Regions from separate parts of the Microcoleus sp. A006_D1 genome, predicted to be linked through region 1. Evidence: riboswitches for the same ligand, from Rfam matches in the RefSeq annotation. Region 1 holds a riboswitch; each other region holds the start of a gene.
What was found. A riboswitch is a leader RNA that binds a small molecule or an ion and turns the genes downstream of it on or off. The one in region 1 is predicted to bind cobalamin.
Positions count from the first base shown of each region.

Region 2: linked by a shared signal. The riboswitch ahead of cobG (precorrin-3B synthase) and the one ahead of QUB68_RS17095 (class I SAM-dependent methyltransferase) in region 1 are both predicted to bind cobalamin.
Region 3: linked by a shared signal. The riboswitch ahead of QUB68_RS29490 (DUF1636 domain-containing protein) and the one ahead of QUB68_RS17095 (class I SAM-dependent methyltransferase) in region 1 are both predicted to bind cobalamin.

Region 1 covers NZ_JAUBVZ010000008.1:246,397-250,705, forward strand. Annotated here, with positions in the region: gene QUB68_RS17085 (metal ABC transporter ATP-binding protein) at 1-224, opposite strand, end outside; gene QUB68_RS17090 (metal ABC transporter substrate-binding protein) at 238-1,296, opposite strand; cobalamin riboswitch at 1,463-1,618, shown strand; gene QUB68_RS17095 (class I SAM-dependent methyltransferase) at 1,744-2,700, shown strand; gene QUB68_RS17100 (energy-coupling factor ABC transporter ATP-binding protein) at 2,938-3,786, shown strand; gene larC (nickel pincer cofactor biosynthesis protein LarC) at 3,932-4,309, opposite strand, start outside.
Region 2 covers NZ_JAUBVZ010000020.1:102,408-106,716, forward strand. Annotated here, with positions in the region: gene cbiE (precorrin-6y C5,15-methyltransferase (decarboxylating) subunit CbiE) at 42-1,253, opposite strand; gene QUB68_RS26215 (GNAT family N-acetyltransferase) at 1,253-1,792, opposite strand; adenosylcobalamin-variant (AdoCbl-variant) riboswitch at 1,875-1,954, shown strand; gene cobG (precorrin-3B synthase) at 2,011-3,456, shown strand; gene QUB68_RS26225 (precorrin-8X methylmutase) at 3,507-4,136, shown strand; gene QUB68_RS26230 (precorrin-2 C(20)-methyltransferase) at 4,133-4,309, shown strand, end outside.
Region 3 covers NZ_JAUBVZ010000030.1:6,566-10,874, reverse strand. Annotated here, with positions in the region: gene cobW (cobalamin biosynthesis protein CobW) at 1-777, opposite strand, end outside; gene QUB68_RS29490 (DUF1636 domain-containing protein) at 905-1,321, opposite strand; cobalamin riboswitch at 1,344-1,508, opposite strand; gene QUB68_RS29485 (serine/threonine protein kinase) at 1,651-3,624, shown strand; gene QUB68_RS29480 (serine/threonine protein kinase) at 3,694-4,309, shown strand, end outside.

The DNA.
Region 1 (4,309 bases):
CTTTTTTGGACTTGACGAATCGGCAATCCATTCATCAAAATTCGTCCAGTAGTCGGCTTCACCAGCCCCATCATCACCTTGAACAGCGTCGATTTTCCCGCACCATTCATCCCCACCAAACCGCAAATTGTCCCCGCTTTGAGTTGCAGCGAGGCGCTATGCAAGGCGACTTTGCCATGATAGGCAACCGTCACATTTTCAATATCGACACTGATTCCATCCATACCAGTTTCTCCTTTAATTTCCTTGTAAACCTTTTATCAAAGTATTGACATTATATTCAAGCATCTTAAGGTAGGTTGATGCGGGCCCTTCGGATGGAGATAGGGAATCGACATAAAACACCCCAGCAAATTTTGCGCCTGTTTCCTTTGCTACCTGAAGCTGTGCTTCGTTGTTGACGGTACTCTCACAAAATACAGCCGGTATTTTGTTTGCTTTGACTGTATTAATCACTCTCTCAACTTGTTTCGGTGTAGATTGTTGTTCGGCATTAACAGGCCAAATATAAACTTCCTTTAGTCCGTAATCACGGGCAATGTAAGAAAATGCGCCTTCGCAACTAACTATGTAGCGTTTTTCTGGCGGAATCGCTGAGATAGCTTGTTTGAGCCTTTCATCAATCGCCCGAATTTCATCACTGTATTTTGTCGAATTTGCTTCATAGGTTGCAGCATTAGATGGATCGACATTTGATAAAGCTTGGCGAATATTTTTAACGTAAATTAAAGCATTTTTAGGGGACATCCAAGCATGAGGATTCGGTTTGCCTTTATAGGAGTCTTCGGCAATATTAATCGGTTTAATTCCTTCACTCACAGTAATGCGAGTAACTTTGGGAAAACTGTTATAAAACCGAGTTGCCCAGCGTTCCAAATTCAATCCGTTATCCAAAATTAGACTAGCACCTTGCCCTCGTTTTAAGTCGCTAGGAGTGACTTCATAGCCGTGAATTTCCGCCCCAGGCTTTGTGATGGATTCAACAGTTACCTTGTCACCAGCGACATTCTGCGCCATGTCTGCCAACACGGTAAAGGTGGTAAGAATGACTTTTTTGTCTTTTCGGGTCGAATCGGTGGCGGTTGGGCTAGAAGCTCGATTTTGATTGGTTTGAGGCTCTACCGTCGTCTGAGTGTTGCAGCCGCTGACGCACACTCCCAGCAACAACCCCAATCCAACTATTTGATACTTTTTCCAAACGGGAGGGGAGAGGAGGGAGAAGGGGAAAGAGGGAGATGAGGGGAGAATTTGACTATTTTTTCGCATATATTCCAAAATGCTAGCTAAATTTGCCACAGATTACGGCAGACAGCCCGATCGACTATCGCTAATTTTCATAATCTTTTCATTTTTTAAATTTATCACAGAATCGGGGAAAATGAAAGAATCATGAACAGTGAGGGGAAATAGGCGATCGCCCCAGCAGAATCAGTATTTTGTGAAAGATCTAAAATAGTGCTAATATCTCGGCAGATCGATCGGCTCTGATGGAGAACAGCCATCAGACGCAAGGGGGAAAGTTCGGTGAAAATCCGGCGCTGTCCCGCAACTGTAATGAGATAATACTAGGATAGTTAAATCTCTGAGTCAGGATGCCCGCCGATTTGTTTACCTGTTGTTTTCATCTGCGAGGTATAGATGATGGTTAGTTCAGTATTTTTACAATTGATCTGCTGTTGTTGTCGGTTTGTCGATCGCGAATGACAAGGAAATTTTGGATTTTGTGGCAAAACTTGGCAATTTATGCCATTCAGTGCTATTAACATATATGCAAGCACTGGGAAGAATTTTAACCCTCCCGGAAATCCTCAATTTTATCCAATTCTCCCCATGTCGAAGCAAACATCAATTTCTATTTCCAAAGTAACTCGCTACCAAAACGCAGCGCTGAATTACTATTTGGGGCTGACAGATTCGCCCTATCTTCATTACGGCTATTGGAAGACTCTGCCTGTGCCTGCTGATGAACTCACGATCGCGCGCCTGCGCAACGCTCAGCAAGCTTACACAGATAAATTGTTAGATTTTATCCCCAAAGAAGTCAAGACGGTGCTGGACGTAGGATGCGGGATTGGGGGAAATGCGGCTTATTTGCTCGATCGCGCTTTTGCAGTCGAAGGGCTCGCGCCCGATCCGTTCCAACAACAGCGCTTTCTCAAGTGTACAGGCGATCGCGCCATCTTCCACCTCACCAAATTTGAAGACTTCCAAGCCACCCACTCCTACGATTTAGTTCTCTTTAGCGAAAGTAGCCAGTATATGTCTGCTATCGATATAGCTAAAGGTGCGGCGGCTATCCTCAATCTTGGAGGCTACGTACTGCTTGCGGATATGATGCGCTCTAATCCTAATTATACAGAAGGAATGTTTTCTAACTGTCATGTTGTGAAAGAGCTTGAAACTGCATTGATGCAAGCGGGGTTTAATTTAGTAAAAGCTGAGGATATTTCCACTCATATTTTACCAACAATTGATTTATATGTCGATACTTTCCGCAGGTATGGACTGAACACAATGATTTATGTTGCGGATTTAATTTCGATTGCGGTTCCGCCCATTCATAAATTCCTGCGTTGGATATTTCGCCGCTGGTTTAAGAAGTTGGTGGTTGAAGGATTGGAGGCTAGTCAACTTTTTGAGCAGAATCTCTGTTATGAGATTCAACTTTGGCAGTTGGTAGAAAAAGATAAACGCGGTTAATAGAAGACTCGGCGGTTGAAACCGCGTCTATACAGACAAAACCCGACGGGAGCGGGTTGAAGAAAACCGGGCGGTTGAAACCGCGTCTATACAGACAAAACCCGACGGGAGCGGGTTGAAGAAAAAGCCGTTAAAATTACGTTATCTTCTTCAGTCGGCGTCCGGCGGACATCGTTTATATAGTCGCGAATTCCATTCGCCGTCTTATCTTATCTTATCTTATCTAATTACTAATATATGTCTCAATCAATTCTCGAATTCGATCGCACTTCTTACTCATATCCCTGCGGTTCGCGAGTAGCAATTCAGGATTTAAGCCTGAAAATCCCTGCTGGGAAACGCTGCGGGTTGATCGGTCAAAACGGCTGCGGCAAAACCACCTTTTTCCTGTTAGCAAATGGCTTATACCAACCGCAACAGGGAATCATTCGCTGGGAAGGCGAACCGTTTCGCTACGATCGCAAATCTCTCATGAAACTGCGCCAACAAATCGGACTCGTCTTTCAAAATCCCGAACATCAATTAGTCGCTTCCACGGTAGAAGAAGATATCTCCTACGGATTGTACAATCTAGGATTGCCAGAATCTGATATTGCTGAAAAAGTGGAAAAGGCGATCGAGCAATTCGACTTAAGCGAACTCGCTCGCGAACCAATCCACAACCTCAGTTTAGGACAAAAAAAGCGCGTTTCCATCGCAGATATCATGGTGCTCAAGCCCAAACTGCTGCTATTAGATGAACCTACCGCCTATCTCGATCCGCGCCACACCCGACAACTGATCGGTTTGCTGCAACAAATTCACGCAGCCGGAACCACCATACTTTTAGCAAGTCACGACCTCGATTTCATCTACCGCTGGGCTGATTGGGTGTTTGTGATGGATCGCGGAAAACTGATTTTAGAAGGCACTCCCGAAGGCGTTTTTGCTCAACGGGATGTCCTGGAACAATTGCAGCTTGGCGTACCGCTGGCGATCGAGCTAATCGACCAAATAAAGGATCTCGTTGAGCAAAATCATAACTCAAAAATGCCCGCTTTCGAGGAATTGCAACAACAAATTTTAGACGCGCGCCGACGGCTTTAATCTTCAACCTGCGGAGGCAGGTTTTGTCTGTATAGACGCGGTTTCAACCGCCGTGTCTTCTTTGATTGGCGGGCAAGATGCCCACCCCACAATAAAATTAATTCTTTGTGGAACAGGCATCTTGCCTGTTCTTCAGAATAGTCTATTAAGTGCGATCGTACCAACTTTGCAGCGCCAACCGATGAACCTCGCGCCAACTAACATTTTTAAGTCTGGCAATTTCCGCGCAATCTTCATATTCCGGCTGCACGTTAACAATCGTTTGTCCCGACTTCGCAACTTTTATTTTCACTTCGCCGTACTCTGTTTGAACTCTCTCGAATTCTCGATCCAAAATAGTTCTCTGTTGAGTCGAGATCCTAATACCCAAAGTAGTAGTCTCCCGAAACATCACAGCTTCGCAAGCATCCTGAAATTCGGGATGACAAATCACAGTTAATAAAACCCCCAACCGCGACTTTTTCATCACAATAGGCGCAGTGAACACATCCAGAGCTCCAGCCACAAACAAAGCATCAAAAAC
Region 2 (4,309 bases), on a different contig from region 1:
CGTTAATTGTTGGTACAACTCATTGAGACACGATATAAGTCCTAGGAAGTTTTAACTACCGCCCACTGAGTAATCGGTGCTAGCGGTTTCCACCCGAGAAAAGAGCCGATCGCCCCAGCGCGCTGAATCCCAATTCTAATCAATTCGCCACCGTAAATATTGTGCCACTGTAAAACCTTCATTTCGCTTTCAATAGTCACCGCGTTTACAACTAATCTGCCGCCCTCACCTAAAGCCTTCCAACAAGTTTCCAGCAAAGCCTCTGCGGTGACACCGCCGCCGATGAAAATTGCATCCGGTGGCGGCAAATTTGCCAAAGCTTCCGGCGCGTCTCCCGCCACGATTTTGAGTTCTGGAACACCCAAATTAGAGGCATTTTCGGCAATATATTCCAGTCTAGTTGGGTGACGTTCGATCGCGATCGCCCGACAACTCCGATGACTCCGCATCCACTCAATCGCGATCGAACCACAGCCCGCCCCCACATCCCACAGCAACTCCCCCGGAATCGGCGCTAACGCAGACAGCGTAACGGCTCTAACCTCCCGTTTCGTCAACTGTCCATCGTGGCGATAGGCTGCATCCGGTAAGCCGGAGGTACGGGGAATCAGCAGAGTTTCGCGATCGGCTGTAACGGCAATGGCGATCGTATTCAAATCCACCAAATCCGCTGCATTCCAAGCTGCTGCCACCCCATCGAGCCGCCGTTCCGCCTCCGACCCCATCCGCTCGAACACGGTCATCAAACTGCTGCCAAACCCCCGCTGTGTCAACAATTCGGCGACCTTTCCCGGCGTGTGTCGATCGGCACTCAACACCAGCAAGCGCGCGCCGGGAGAGAAAGCAAGGGCGATCGAGGCGATCGGGCGATTTGTCAAACTGAAAGTCTCAACATCCGCCAGCGGCCAACCCAAACGGGCGCAAGCCAGACTAAAAGCCGATGCTGCGGGAATCACAGTCATTTCAGAAATGGGAATCCGGCGCGATAGCGTGACACCAATTCCGTGACACATCGGATCACCACTGGCGAGCACGCAAACAGTCTCCCCGCGACGGCTGATGATGCTGTCAACTGTTGTTTGTAGTGGTGAAGCCCAAACCAATCGTTCGCGGGTGTCCTCGGTGGGTAGCATTGCGAGGTGACGCGCGCCACCGACAATGATTTTAGATCGATCGAGTAGCGATCGGGCGATCTCGCTCAATCCCGAAAGTCCGTCTTCCCCAATTCCCACCACCGAAAGCCATTTGTGCATCAGACACCTGCTAATTTCGACTTATCAAGTCTAAAGAATAATATGGGATTTTCATGCACAATTCTTTCTTCTACTTGCCTCATGCTGAGTCTTTCTGCTACCTTTTGCGAATCGGTGTTTGGGCGATTCCCTACGGGATAGCTTCGCTTCACGCAGCTTGCGACAAGATACTCAAAGCCAAGTTCATCAAAACAATACTCTATTATTTTTGTTGCAGCTTCAGTAGCGTAGCCTTTTTTAGTTGCTGTTGGCAGCAATGCGTAAACTAACTGGGGCTGTTCTTCATCAAAAAAATACCACAAACCCACAAATCCAATGACTTCTTTCTCGGTGTTTGTCTCGATCAACCAAAGACCGAATTTCTTTTCTGCAAAAAGCTTTTGATTCTCGCCAAGCATTTCTTCTACTTGTTGCAGCGACCAGATTTCGCCGTCACATAGATATCTCCTCACATAGGAATCAGTGAAAATTCTGTGGAGCGTGTTGAGGTCGCTATCCAAAATCGGTTTTAAAACCAATCTCTGAGTTCTAAGTATCATGAGTATTATTTTCTTTGGATTATGGGGCATTTGTTAAGAAAGTTGAGAATTTTGGCTGCGGGCGATCGACTTGTGATATATTTCTTAAACCTGAAAGCGGGAAAGTCCGGTGTAATTCCGGCGCTGTGCCGCAACTGTGAGAGTCAGAATGCCGATTTCGGGGCGCGTTTGGCGCGTTTACTTTTGGATTCCCTGCGTCGCACGGGGAAGGAGATTATTTGTTAGCTTTGACTGATTTACCAACTTGTCCGGGTTTATTTTACGGTTCCCGAGCCCGAGACGGAATATTGTCGAGGATGCGGATTCCGGGGGGAATTTTAAATGTACAGCAGTGTTGGACGATCGCCAATTTAGTCGATCGCTACAGTACCGGTTGGTTGCAAGTCACAAATCGGGCAAATTTGCAAATCCGAGAATTGCATTCGGAAATTGCCCCGTCAACTTGGCAAGAATTGCAAGAATTGGGATTAGCATCTCGCCGCGTTGAAGTTGACCCGATTCGCAATATGATGGCAAGTCCGACAGCAGGAATCGATCGCCAGCAGTTACTCGATACTCGCCCGCTAGTTGCAGCTTGGGATGATTACCTGCAAACCCATCCCGAATTATCGGAACTTTCCGCTAAATTTAGCATTGGATTTGACGGTGGCGAAGCGGTTTCGATCCGCAATCTACGGAACGATATTTTATTAGCAGCAGAAAGGAACTCGACCAACTCCGAAATAGTTTTTAGGCTGTATTTGAACGGCGATACAAGAATTATCATCGAACAATCGCAATGTATTTCAGTATTAGCAGCCTTAACTAACGCATATGTGGAATACACCAAAAAGTTGCCGCGAATTGATGGCAAAAAACCGCGCTTGCGGCACCTGCTAGCAGATTGGGGCGCTGAAAGTTATCTAGAAGAAGTAGAGAAAAATTTACCGTTTGCATTGCGGCGAAGTTCGATCGAGCTTTCTGAAAGGGCGATCGCACCCAACGGCAATCTCGGCATTCATCCCCAACGACAGTCCGATTTCTCCTACATCGGCATTGCACTGCCCCTAGGTAGGCTAGAATCAAAGCAACTGCGAAATTTGGCAAATTTAGCCCAAAATCTAGCTAGCGGTACTCTGAGACTTACGCCGTGGCAAAATCTGGTGATTTCCGACATCCCCAACTCCCAGATTTTTGAGGTCAAACAGCAAATCGCCGATATAGGATTGCACTCATCCGCAACTCGCCTAGATTCGTGCTTAGTTGCGTGTGCCGGCAGCAGCGGCTGTGCGTCAGCGACGACAGATACTCAAAGTCACGCCCTAGCAATGGCGAGGGATTTAGCGCAAAAACTGACGATCGAGCGATCGATAAACATCCATTTCAGCGGCTGCGAAAAGTCCTGCGCCCAACACCAGCCAATTGACATCACCCTAGTAGGAATTCAGATTAGACAAGGAAACGAGACGATCGCAGGTTACAACATTTTTGCAGGTAAAAAAGACTTGCCCTTTGGACGACAAATCTTCCCGACTGTGACTGTGGTTGAGATGCCCGCTGCGATCGAGCGAATGCTGCGGGTGTATCAGCAATTGCGAGAACCTTCGGAGTCATTGGGCGAATTTTGCGATCGGCAGGCGATCGACAAATTACAACAATGGTTCAATCTTAATAAATCAGAATAAAAATTCAAATAACAAATAACAAATAACAAATAACAAGTAACCAATAACCAATGATTGACTACATCCGAGACGGAACAGAAATCTACACCAAATCCTTCGCCACAATCCGCGCCGAAGCAGACTTATCAAACCTACCCCCAGACTTAGAAACAGTCGCAGTACGACTAATTCACAGTTGCGGAATGATCGACATCGTTACAGACTTAGCAGCTTCCCCCGATGCCGCCACCCACGGGCGCAAAGCCCTCGCAGCAGGCGCGCCGATTCTGTGCGATGCCCGGATGGTAGCCGAAGGCATTACCCGCAAACGGCTACCCGCCGACAATCCAGTGATTTGTACCCTCTGGCATCCCGAAGTCCCCGAGTTGGCGCGCCAAATCGGCAATACTCGATCGGCAGCAGCACTAGATTTATGGCTAGATAACTTAGATGGTGCAGTTGTGGCGATCGGCAATGCCCCGACTGCTTTATTCCGACTGCTGGAAATGCTGGATGCCGGAGCCCCCAAACCGGCGTTAATTCTGGGTTTCCCGGTAGGATTTGTGGGGGCGGCTGAATCCAAAGCCGAACTCGCTGCCAACAGTCGGGGAGTGCCATTTATCGCGCTGCACGGGCGGCGGGGCGGCAGTGCAATGGCAACGGCGGCCGTGAATGCGTTAGCTCAAGAGGACGAACTATGACTAAGACTACTGGTAAATTGTACGGATTGGGCATCGGCCCTGGCGATCCAGAATTGATAACTTTGAAAGCTTATCGGATTTTGCAATCGGTGCCGGTGATTGCGTATCCGGCGATGGAAAATGGTAAGGTGCTGGCGCGGGCGATCGTTGCAGATTACCTGCGCCCGGAGCAA
Region 3 (4,309 bases), on a different contig from region 1:
AAAGAAAGTCGAGTTAATATCATCATCGTGCTCATGTTCCTCCTCAGCGTCGTGGTGACTCGGGCGGGACTCCAAATCATCCTCAACCGCCGCATTAAATCCCAACAGCACATCAGGGTTAATTTCGCCACCCTTGCAAGGCACAATTTTTACACTCGGACGTAACTCTTGCTGCAACCAGGTTTGAACTTTCTGTTGAGTTTCTGCATTTACGCGATCGACCTTCGTCAACAGTACCATATCGGCACAGGCCAACTGGTCTTCAAACAATTCCTCGATCGGCGTTTCGTGATCCAAACTATCATCAGCCTGTCGCTGCGCCATCAAAGCATCGATATCACCGACAAAATTACCGCTAGCAATAGCTTCGCAATCAACAACAGCAACCACACCGTCAACAGTAGCGCCAGTGCGAATTTCCGGCCAGCGAAAAGCTTGAATCAAAGGCTTAGGAAGTGCCAAGCCAGAAGTCTCAATCAAGATACAATCAATTTGGTCTTTGCGCTTCAACAATTCCTGCATAGTCGGCAAGAATTCCTCTTGAACAGTGCAGCAAAGACAACCATTTGTTAGTTCTACAATATTGCTGCTGACACTTTCTTCTTCATCGCAAACTTGGCAATCGCGCAGCAGTTCTCCGTCGATACCAATTTCGCCAAATTCATTAACTAAAACTGCGATGCGGCGGCCTTGATTGTTTTGCAATAAATGGCGAATTAACGTAGTTTTGCCACTACCGAGAAAACCAGTGATGACCGTAACAGGAATCTTGTGCATTAAATTTTGTGTCAGGTTTAAATGTACCGTATGGTGCGCATGGCGCACCATTCTTCAGTCCGCGAAGGCGGACATCGTTTGTGTAGTCGCGGTTTCTAACCGCCGACTCTTCTGTTTGCTCTTATCTCTAATTCCCCAGCGGCGGAATCTTCGCCAAAACACCTTTTTTCAAAGCTTGAGGACGCTCAGCCCAAGGCAACAAACCGTCCGACTTAGCATAGTATTGACCCGCGCATTCGAGTACAGCCTCGACACTTTCCGGCTCATTCGGAGGCAAATCACCAAACAGATAAGTATACTTTCCCACAGCAGCAAAAGACACCGCACAAGAGTGACTGCAAGCACTCATGCACTCAACTTCTTGAATATCAAACTGCTCGGACAACTCCCAATCTTTAGCGAGTTTCGATAAATCTTCCATAAATTGTTGGCCACCGCTTTTACCTTCGCGCTTGCCGTCTTTCCAAACACTAGCGCAAGCCGTGCAAACTAAAAGACAGTGTTTTGTGCGTACAGCCGTGTTACGTTTAGTTCCATTCATCATCCATACCTCGTAGATGCGTTCAAAAGTGAGTTAGATATCGGCGGGCATTCTGACTTTAGAGGTAAAGGACTTGCATTCCTTACTACAAACCTCATTACAGTTGCGGGACAGCGCCGGACTTGCACCGAACTTTCCCCGTTTCCTCTAGCGGCTGCTCCCCGCTAGAACCGATCGCGAATTCAAATCCTACCACACTTGCCGCCCTTTCCCAAAAAAGTTATCTTGGTAACAGCGATTTTTAATATCTAACCACATAAATTAACCCAGTTCGTAGTAAGGACTTTAGTCCTCTGATATTTCTGCGGACTGAAGTCCTCACTACCAACCTTATGAACGATTTTCCCGACTTTTCCACACACGGCTATCAAGTAACCCGCGAACTCGGATACAACAGTTTGGGCGGCCGCGTCACCTATCTCGCCACAAAAATTAATACAACAAACTCCGTTGTGATTAAGCAATTTCAATTCGCTCAATTAGGTGCTAGCTGGACAGAATACGATGCTTACGAACAAGAAATTAAAGTGCTGGAAAGTTTGGATTTCCCAGGTATCCCCCGCTATCTCGATGCTTTCGGGACTGACAGCGGTTTTTGTATGGTGCAGGAATACAAAAATGCTGAAAGTGCGATCGCCCGGACTTTCTCGCCGCCGGATATTAAACAAATTGCGATCGCCACTTTAGAAATTCTAGCTTACCTGCAATCCCAAAAACCGCCCGTAATCCACCGCGACATCAAACCGGAAAACCTGTTAATCGATGACAACTTAAATGTGTACTTAGTAGACTTCGGTTTTGCCCGCTTGGGAGGCGGAAATATCGCCGCCAGCAGCGTAGTCAAAGGCACAATGGGATTCATGCCACCAGAGCAAATGTTTAACCGACAATTAACAACAGCATCCGACTTGTACGGCTTAGGGGCGACGCTGATTTGCTTGTTAACAGGTACAAAATCTGTGGATGTCGGCAACTTAATCGATGATAATTATAGCATTCATTTTCGGCATTTAGTGCCGCCCTTGCAGCAGGGTTGGATGAACTGGCTGGACAGAATGGTAGCACCGAGATTGCAAGACCGATATCAGTCAGCCGCTGAATCTTGGGCGGTTCTGAAATCTCTTGATGTTAGCCGATTGCCGAAAGTGAGAAGTAATCGCGATATGCTCGAATTTACCGCAACAGAATATGGCAAAACAATAACACAAACCATCGAAATTAGCAATCCAATTCCAGATACAATGCTTGCGGGCAGATGGGAAGTCGCGCCACATCCGAGTGACCCGCCGCACACACCTTACGACCACCCTTGGATATTGTTTGAGCCGCAGAAATTTGAGAGCAATAAAGTTGCTTGCAAAATCATTGTTGACACCAAACAATTGTTAGCCAGTCAAGCTTATGAGCGGTATATAATCTTGCATACTAATTCCGAACCCGACAGTTATAAACTCAAAATTAAAGTCACAACAGCTTCTCTCCCCATACCAGAATCAATTACTTTATTGTCTAAGGGTAGCCTGATTTTTATGTGCTGCTTTGTCTTATTCGGCTTTCTCTTTAATATGGGCGACAATTATGACTTTGCTTTCGGTCTTATTGCGAGCTTAGTATATGGATTTGCCGTTGCTGAAATCACACTCTTAGCAGAATCACATGGAAAGGAAAAAACTTGGGCAGGAGGATTATTGGGATCGCTAATAGGATTAACTTTATATTTTTTTGTTGTGTCTGGTTTTATTGAAGTTATTGGTAATTTCCCCAAATCGAACAATACAATTCTATCAATTGCTGCCTCGATCTGGATGGTAATTGTGCCGATATTCTTTAGTTTATGTGGAGCTGCACTTGGAAGTATGATGAATAGGGCTGTGGCTATAGCTCTGGCTATCGTGCAATTTGTCTTAATTGCATTGCTTATTCTCGGGGCAATGATCGAGGGTGAGGGTTTGTTGCAAGCATTTTTTATTTTGCTAATTAATTTGTGTTGCATGATAGTTTATACGATTTTTCATAATCCGATTGGCCAGCAGACTACCCTCAGAAGAATTATTAACATTCATAATGACAAAATAGCTTTTTTCAGGGCAGGATTTTGTACTAGCTTGGTAGTAGCATTTCGACTGTTTTTAAACGTTGTCGCTCAACGAGAATGGGTTGAACCAATGGAAATAGTAGCTGTAGGAGGAGCGACAATCGCCTCTTTAGCTGCAACTGCTATTCCATTACTTGAAATGATTGTTTTTAAGCCGAATAGAATCGTTGCTAATTATCGCAAATTACAAGCAAGTTTAATTAAACCTTAAACAATTGCTCGCTTGTTTTACTGAGTTATTGAGGACTGAAGTCCTTACTACAAACCTTACAAATGACTTATGAATGATTTTCCTGACTTTTCCAACTACGGCTATCAAGTAACTCGCGAACTCGGACACAACCGCGCCGGCGGTAGAGTTACCTATCTGGCTACTGAAATTAATACTCAACGTTCCGTCGTAGTCAAACAATTTCAATTTGCCCAGACTGGTGCTAATTGGGCGGAATATCAAGCTTATGAAAAAGAAATTGAGATTTTGCGAGCACTCGATAACCCTAACATTCCCCGCTATTTAGACTCCTTCCAAACTGCATCGGGTTTCAGCATGGTACAAGAATACAAAAATGCTAATTCCCTCGCTACTTCGCCGCAGCAAACACCGCAAAAAACTAAGCAAATTGCTATTTCTGTGTTAGAAATACTCAAATACCTGCAAAATCGGGTACCGCCAGTCATCCACCGAGATTTGAAGCCGGAAAATATCTTGGTGGACGATCGCCTAAATGTCAGCCTTGTCGATTTCGGATTTGCTAGAATCGGGGGGGGAGAAGTAGCCGCCAGCAGCGTTGTCAAAGGCACCTTGGGCTTTATGCCGCCCGAACAAATGTTCAACCGCCAGCTAACAGTCGCATCCGATTTATACAGCCTCGGCGCCACGCTAATTTGCTTGCTAA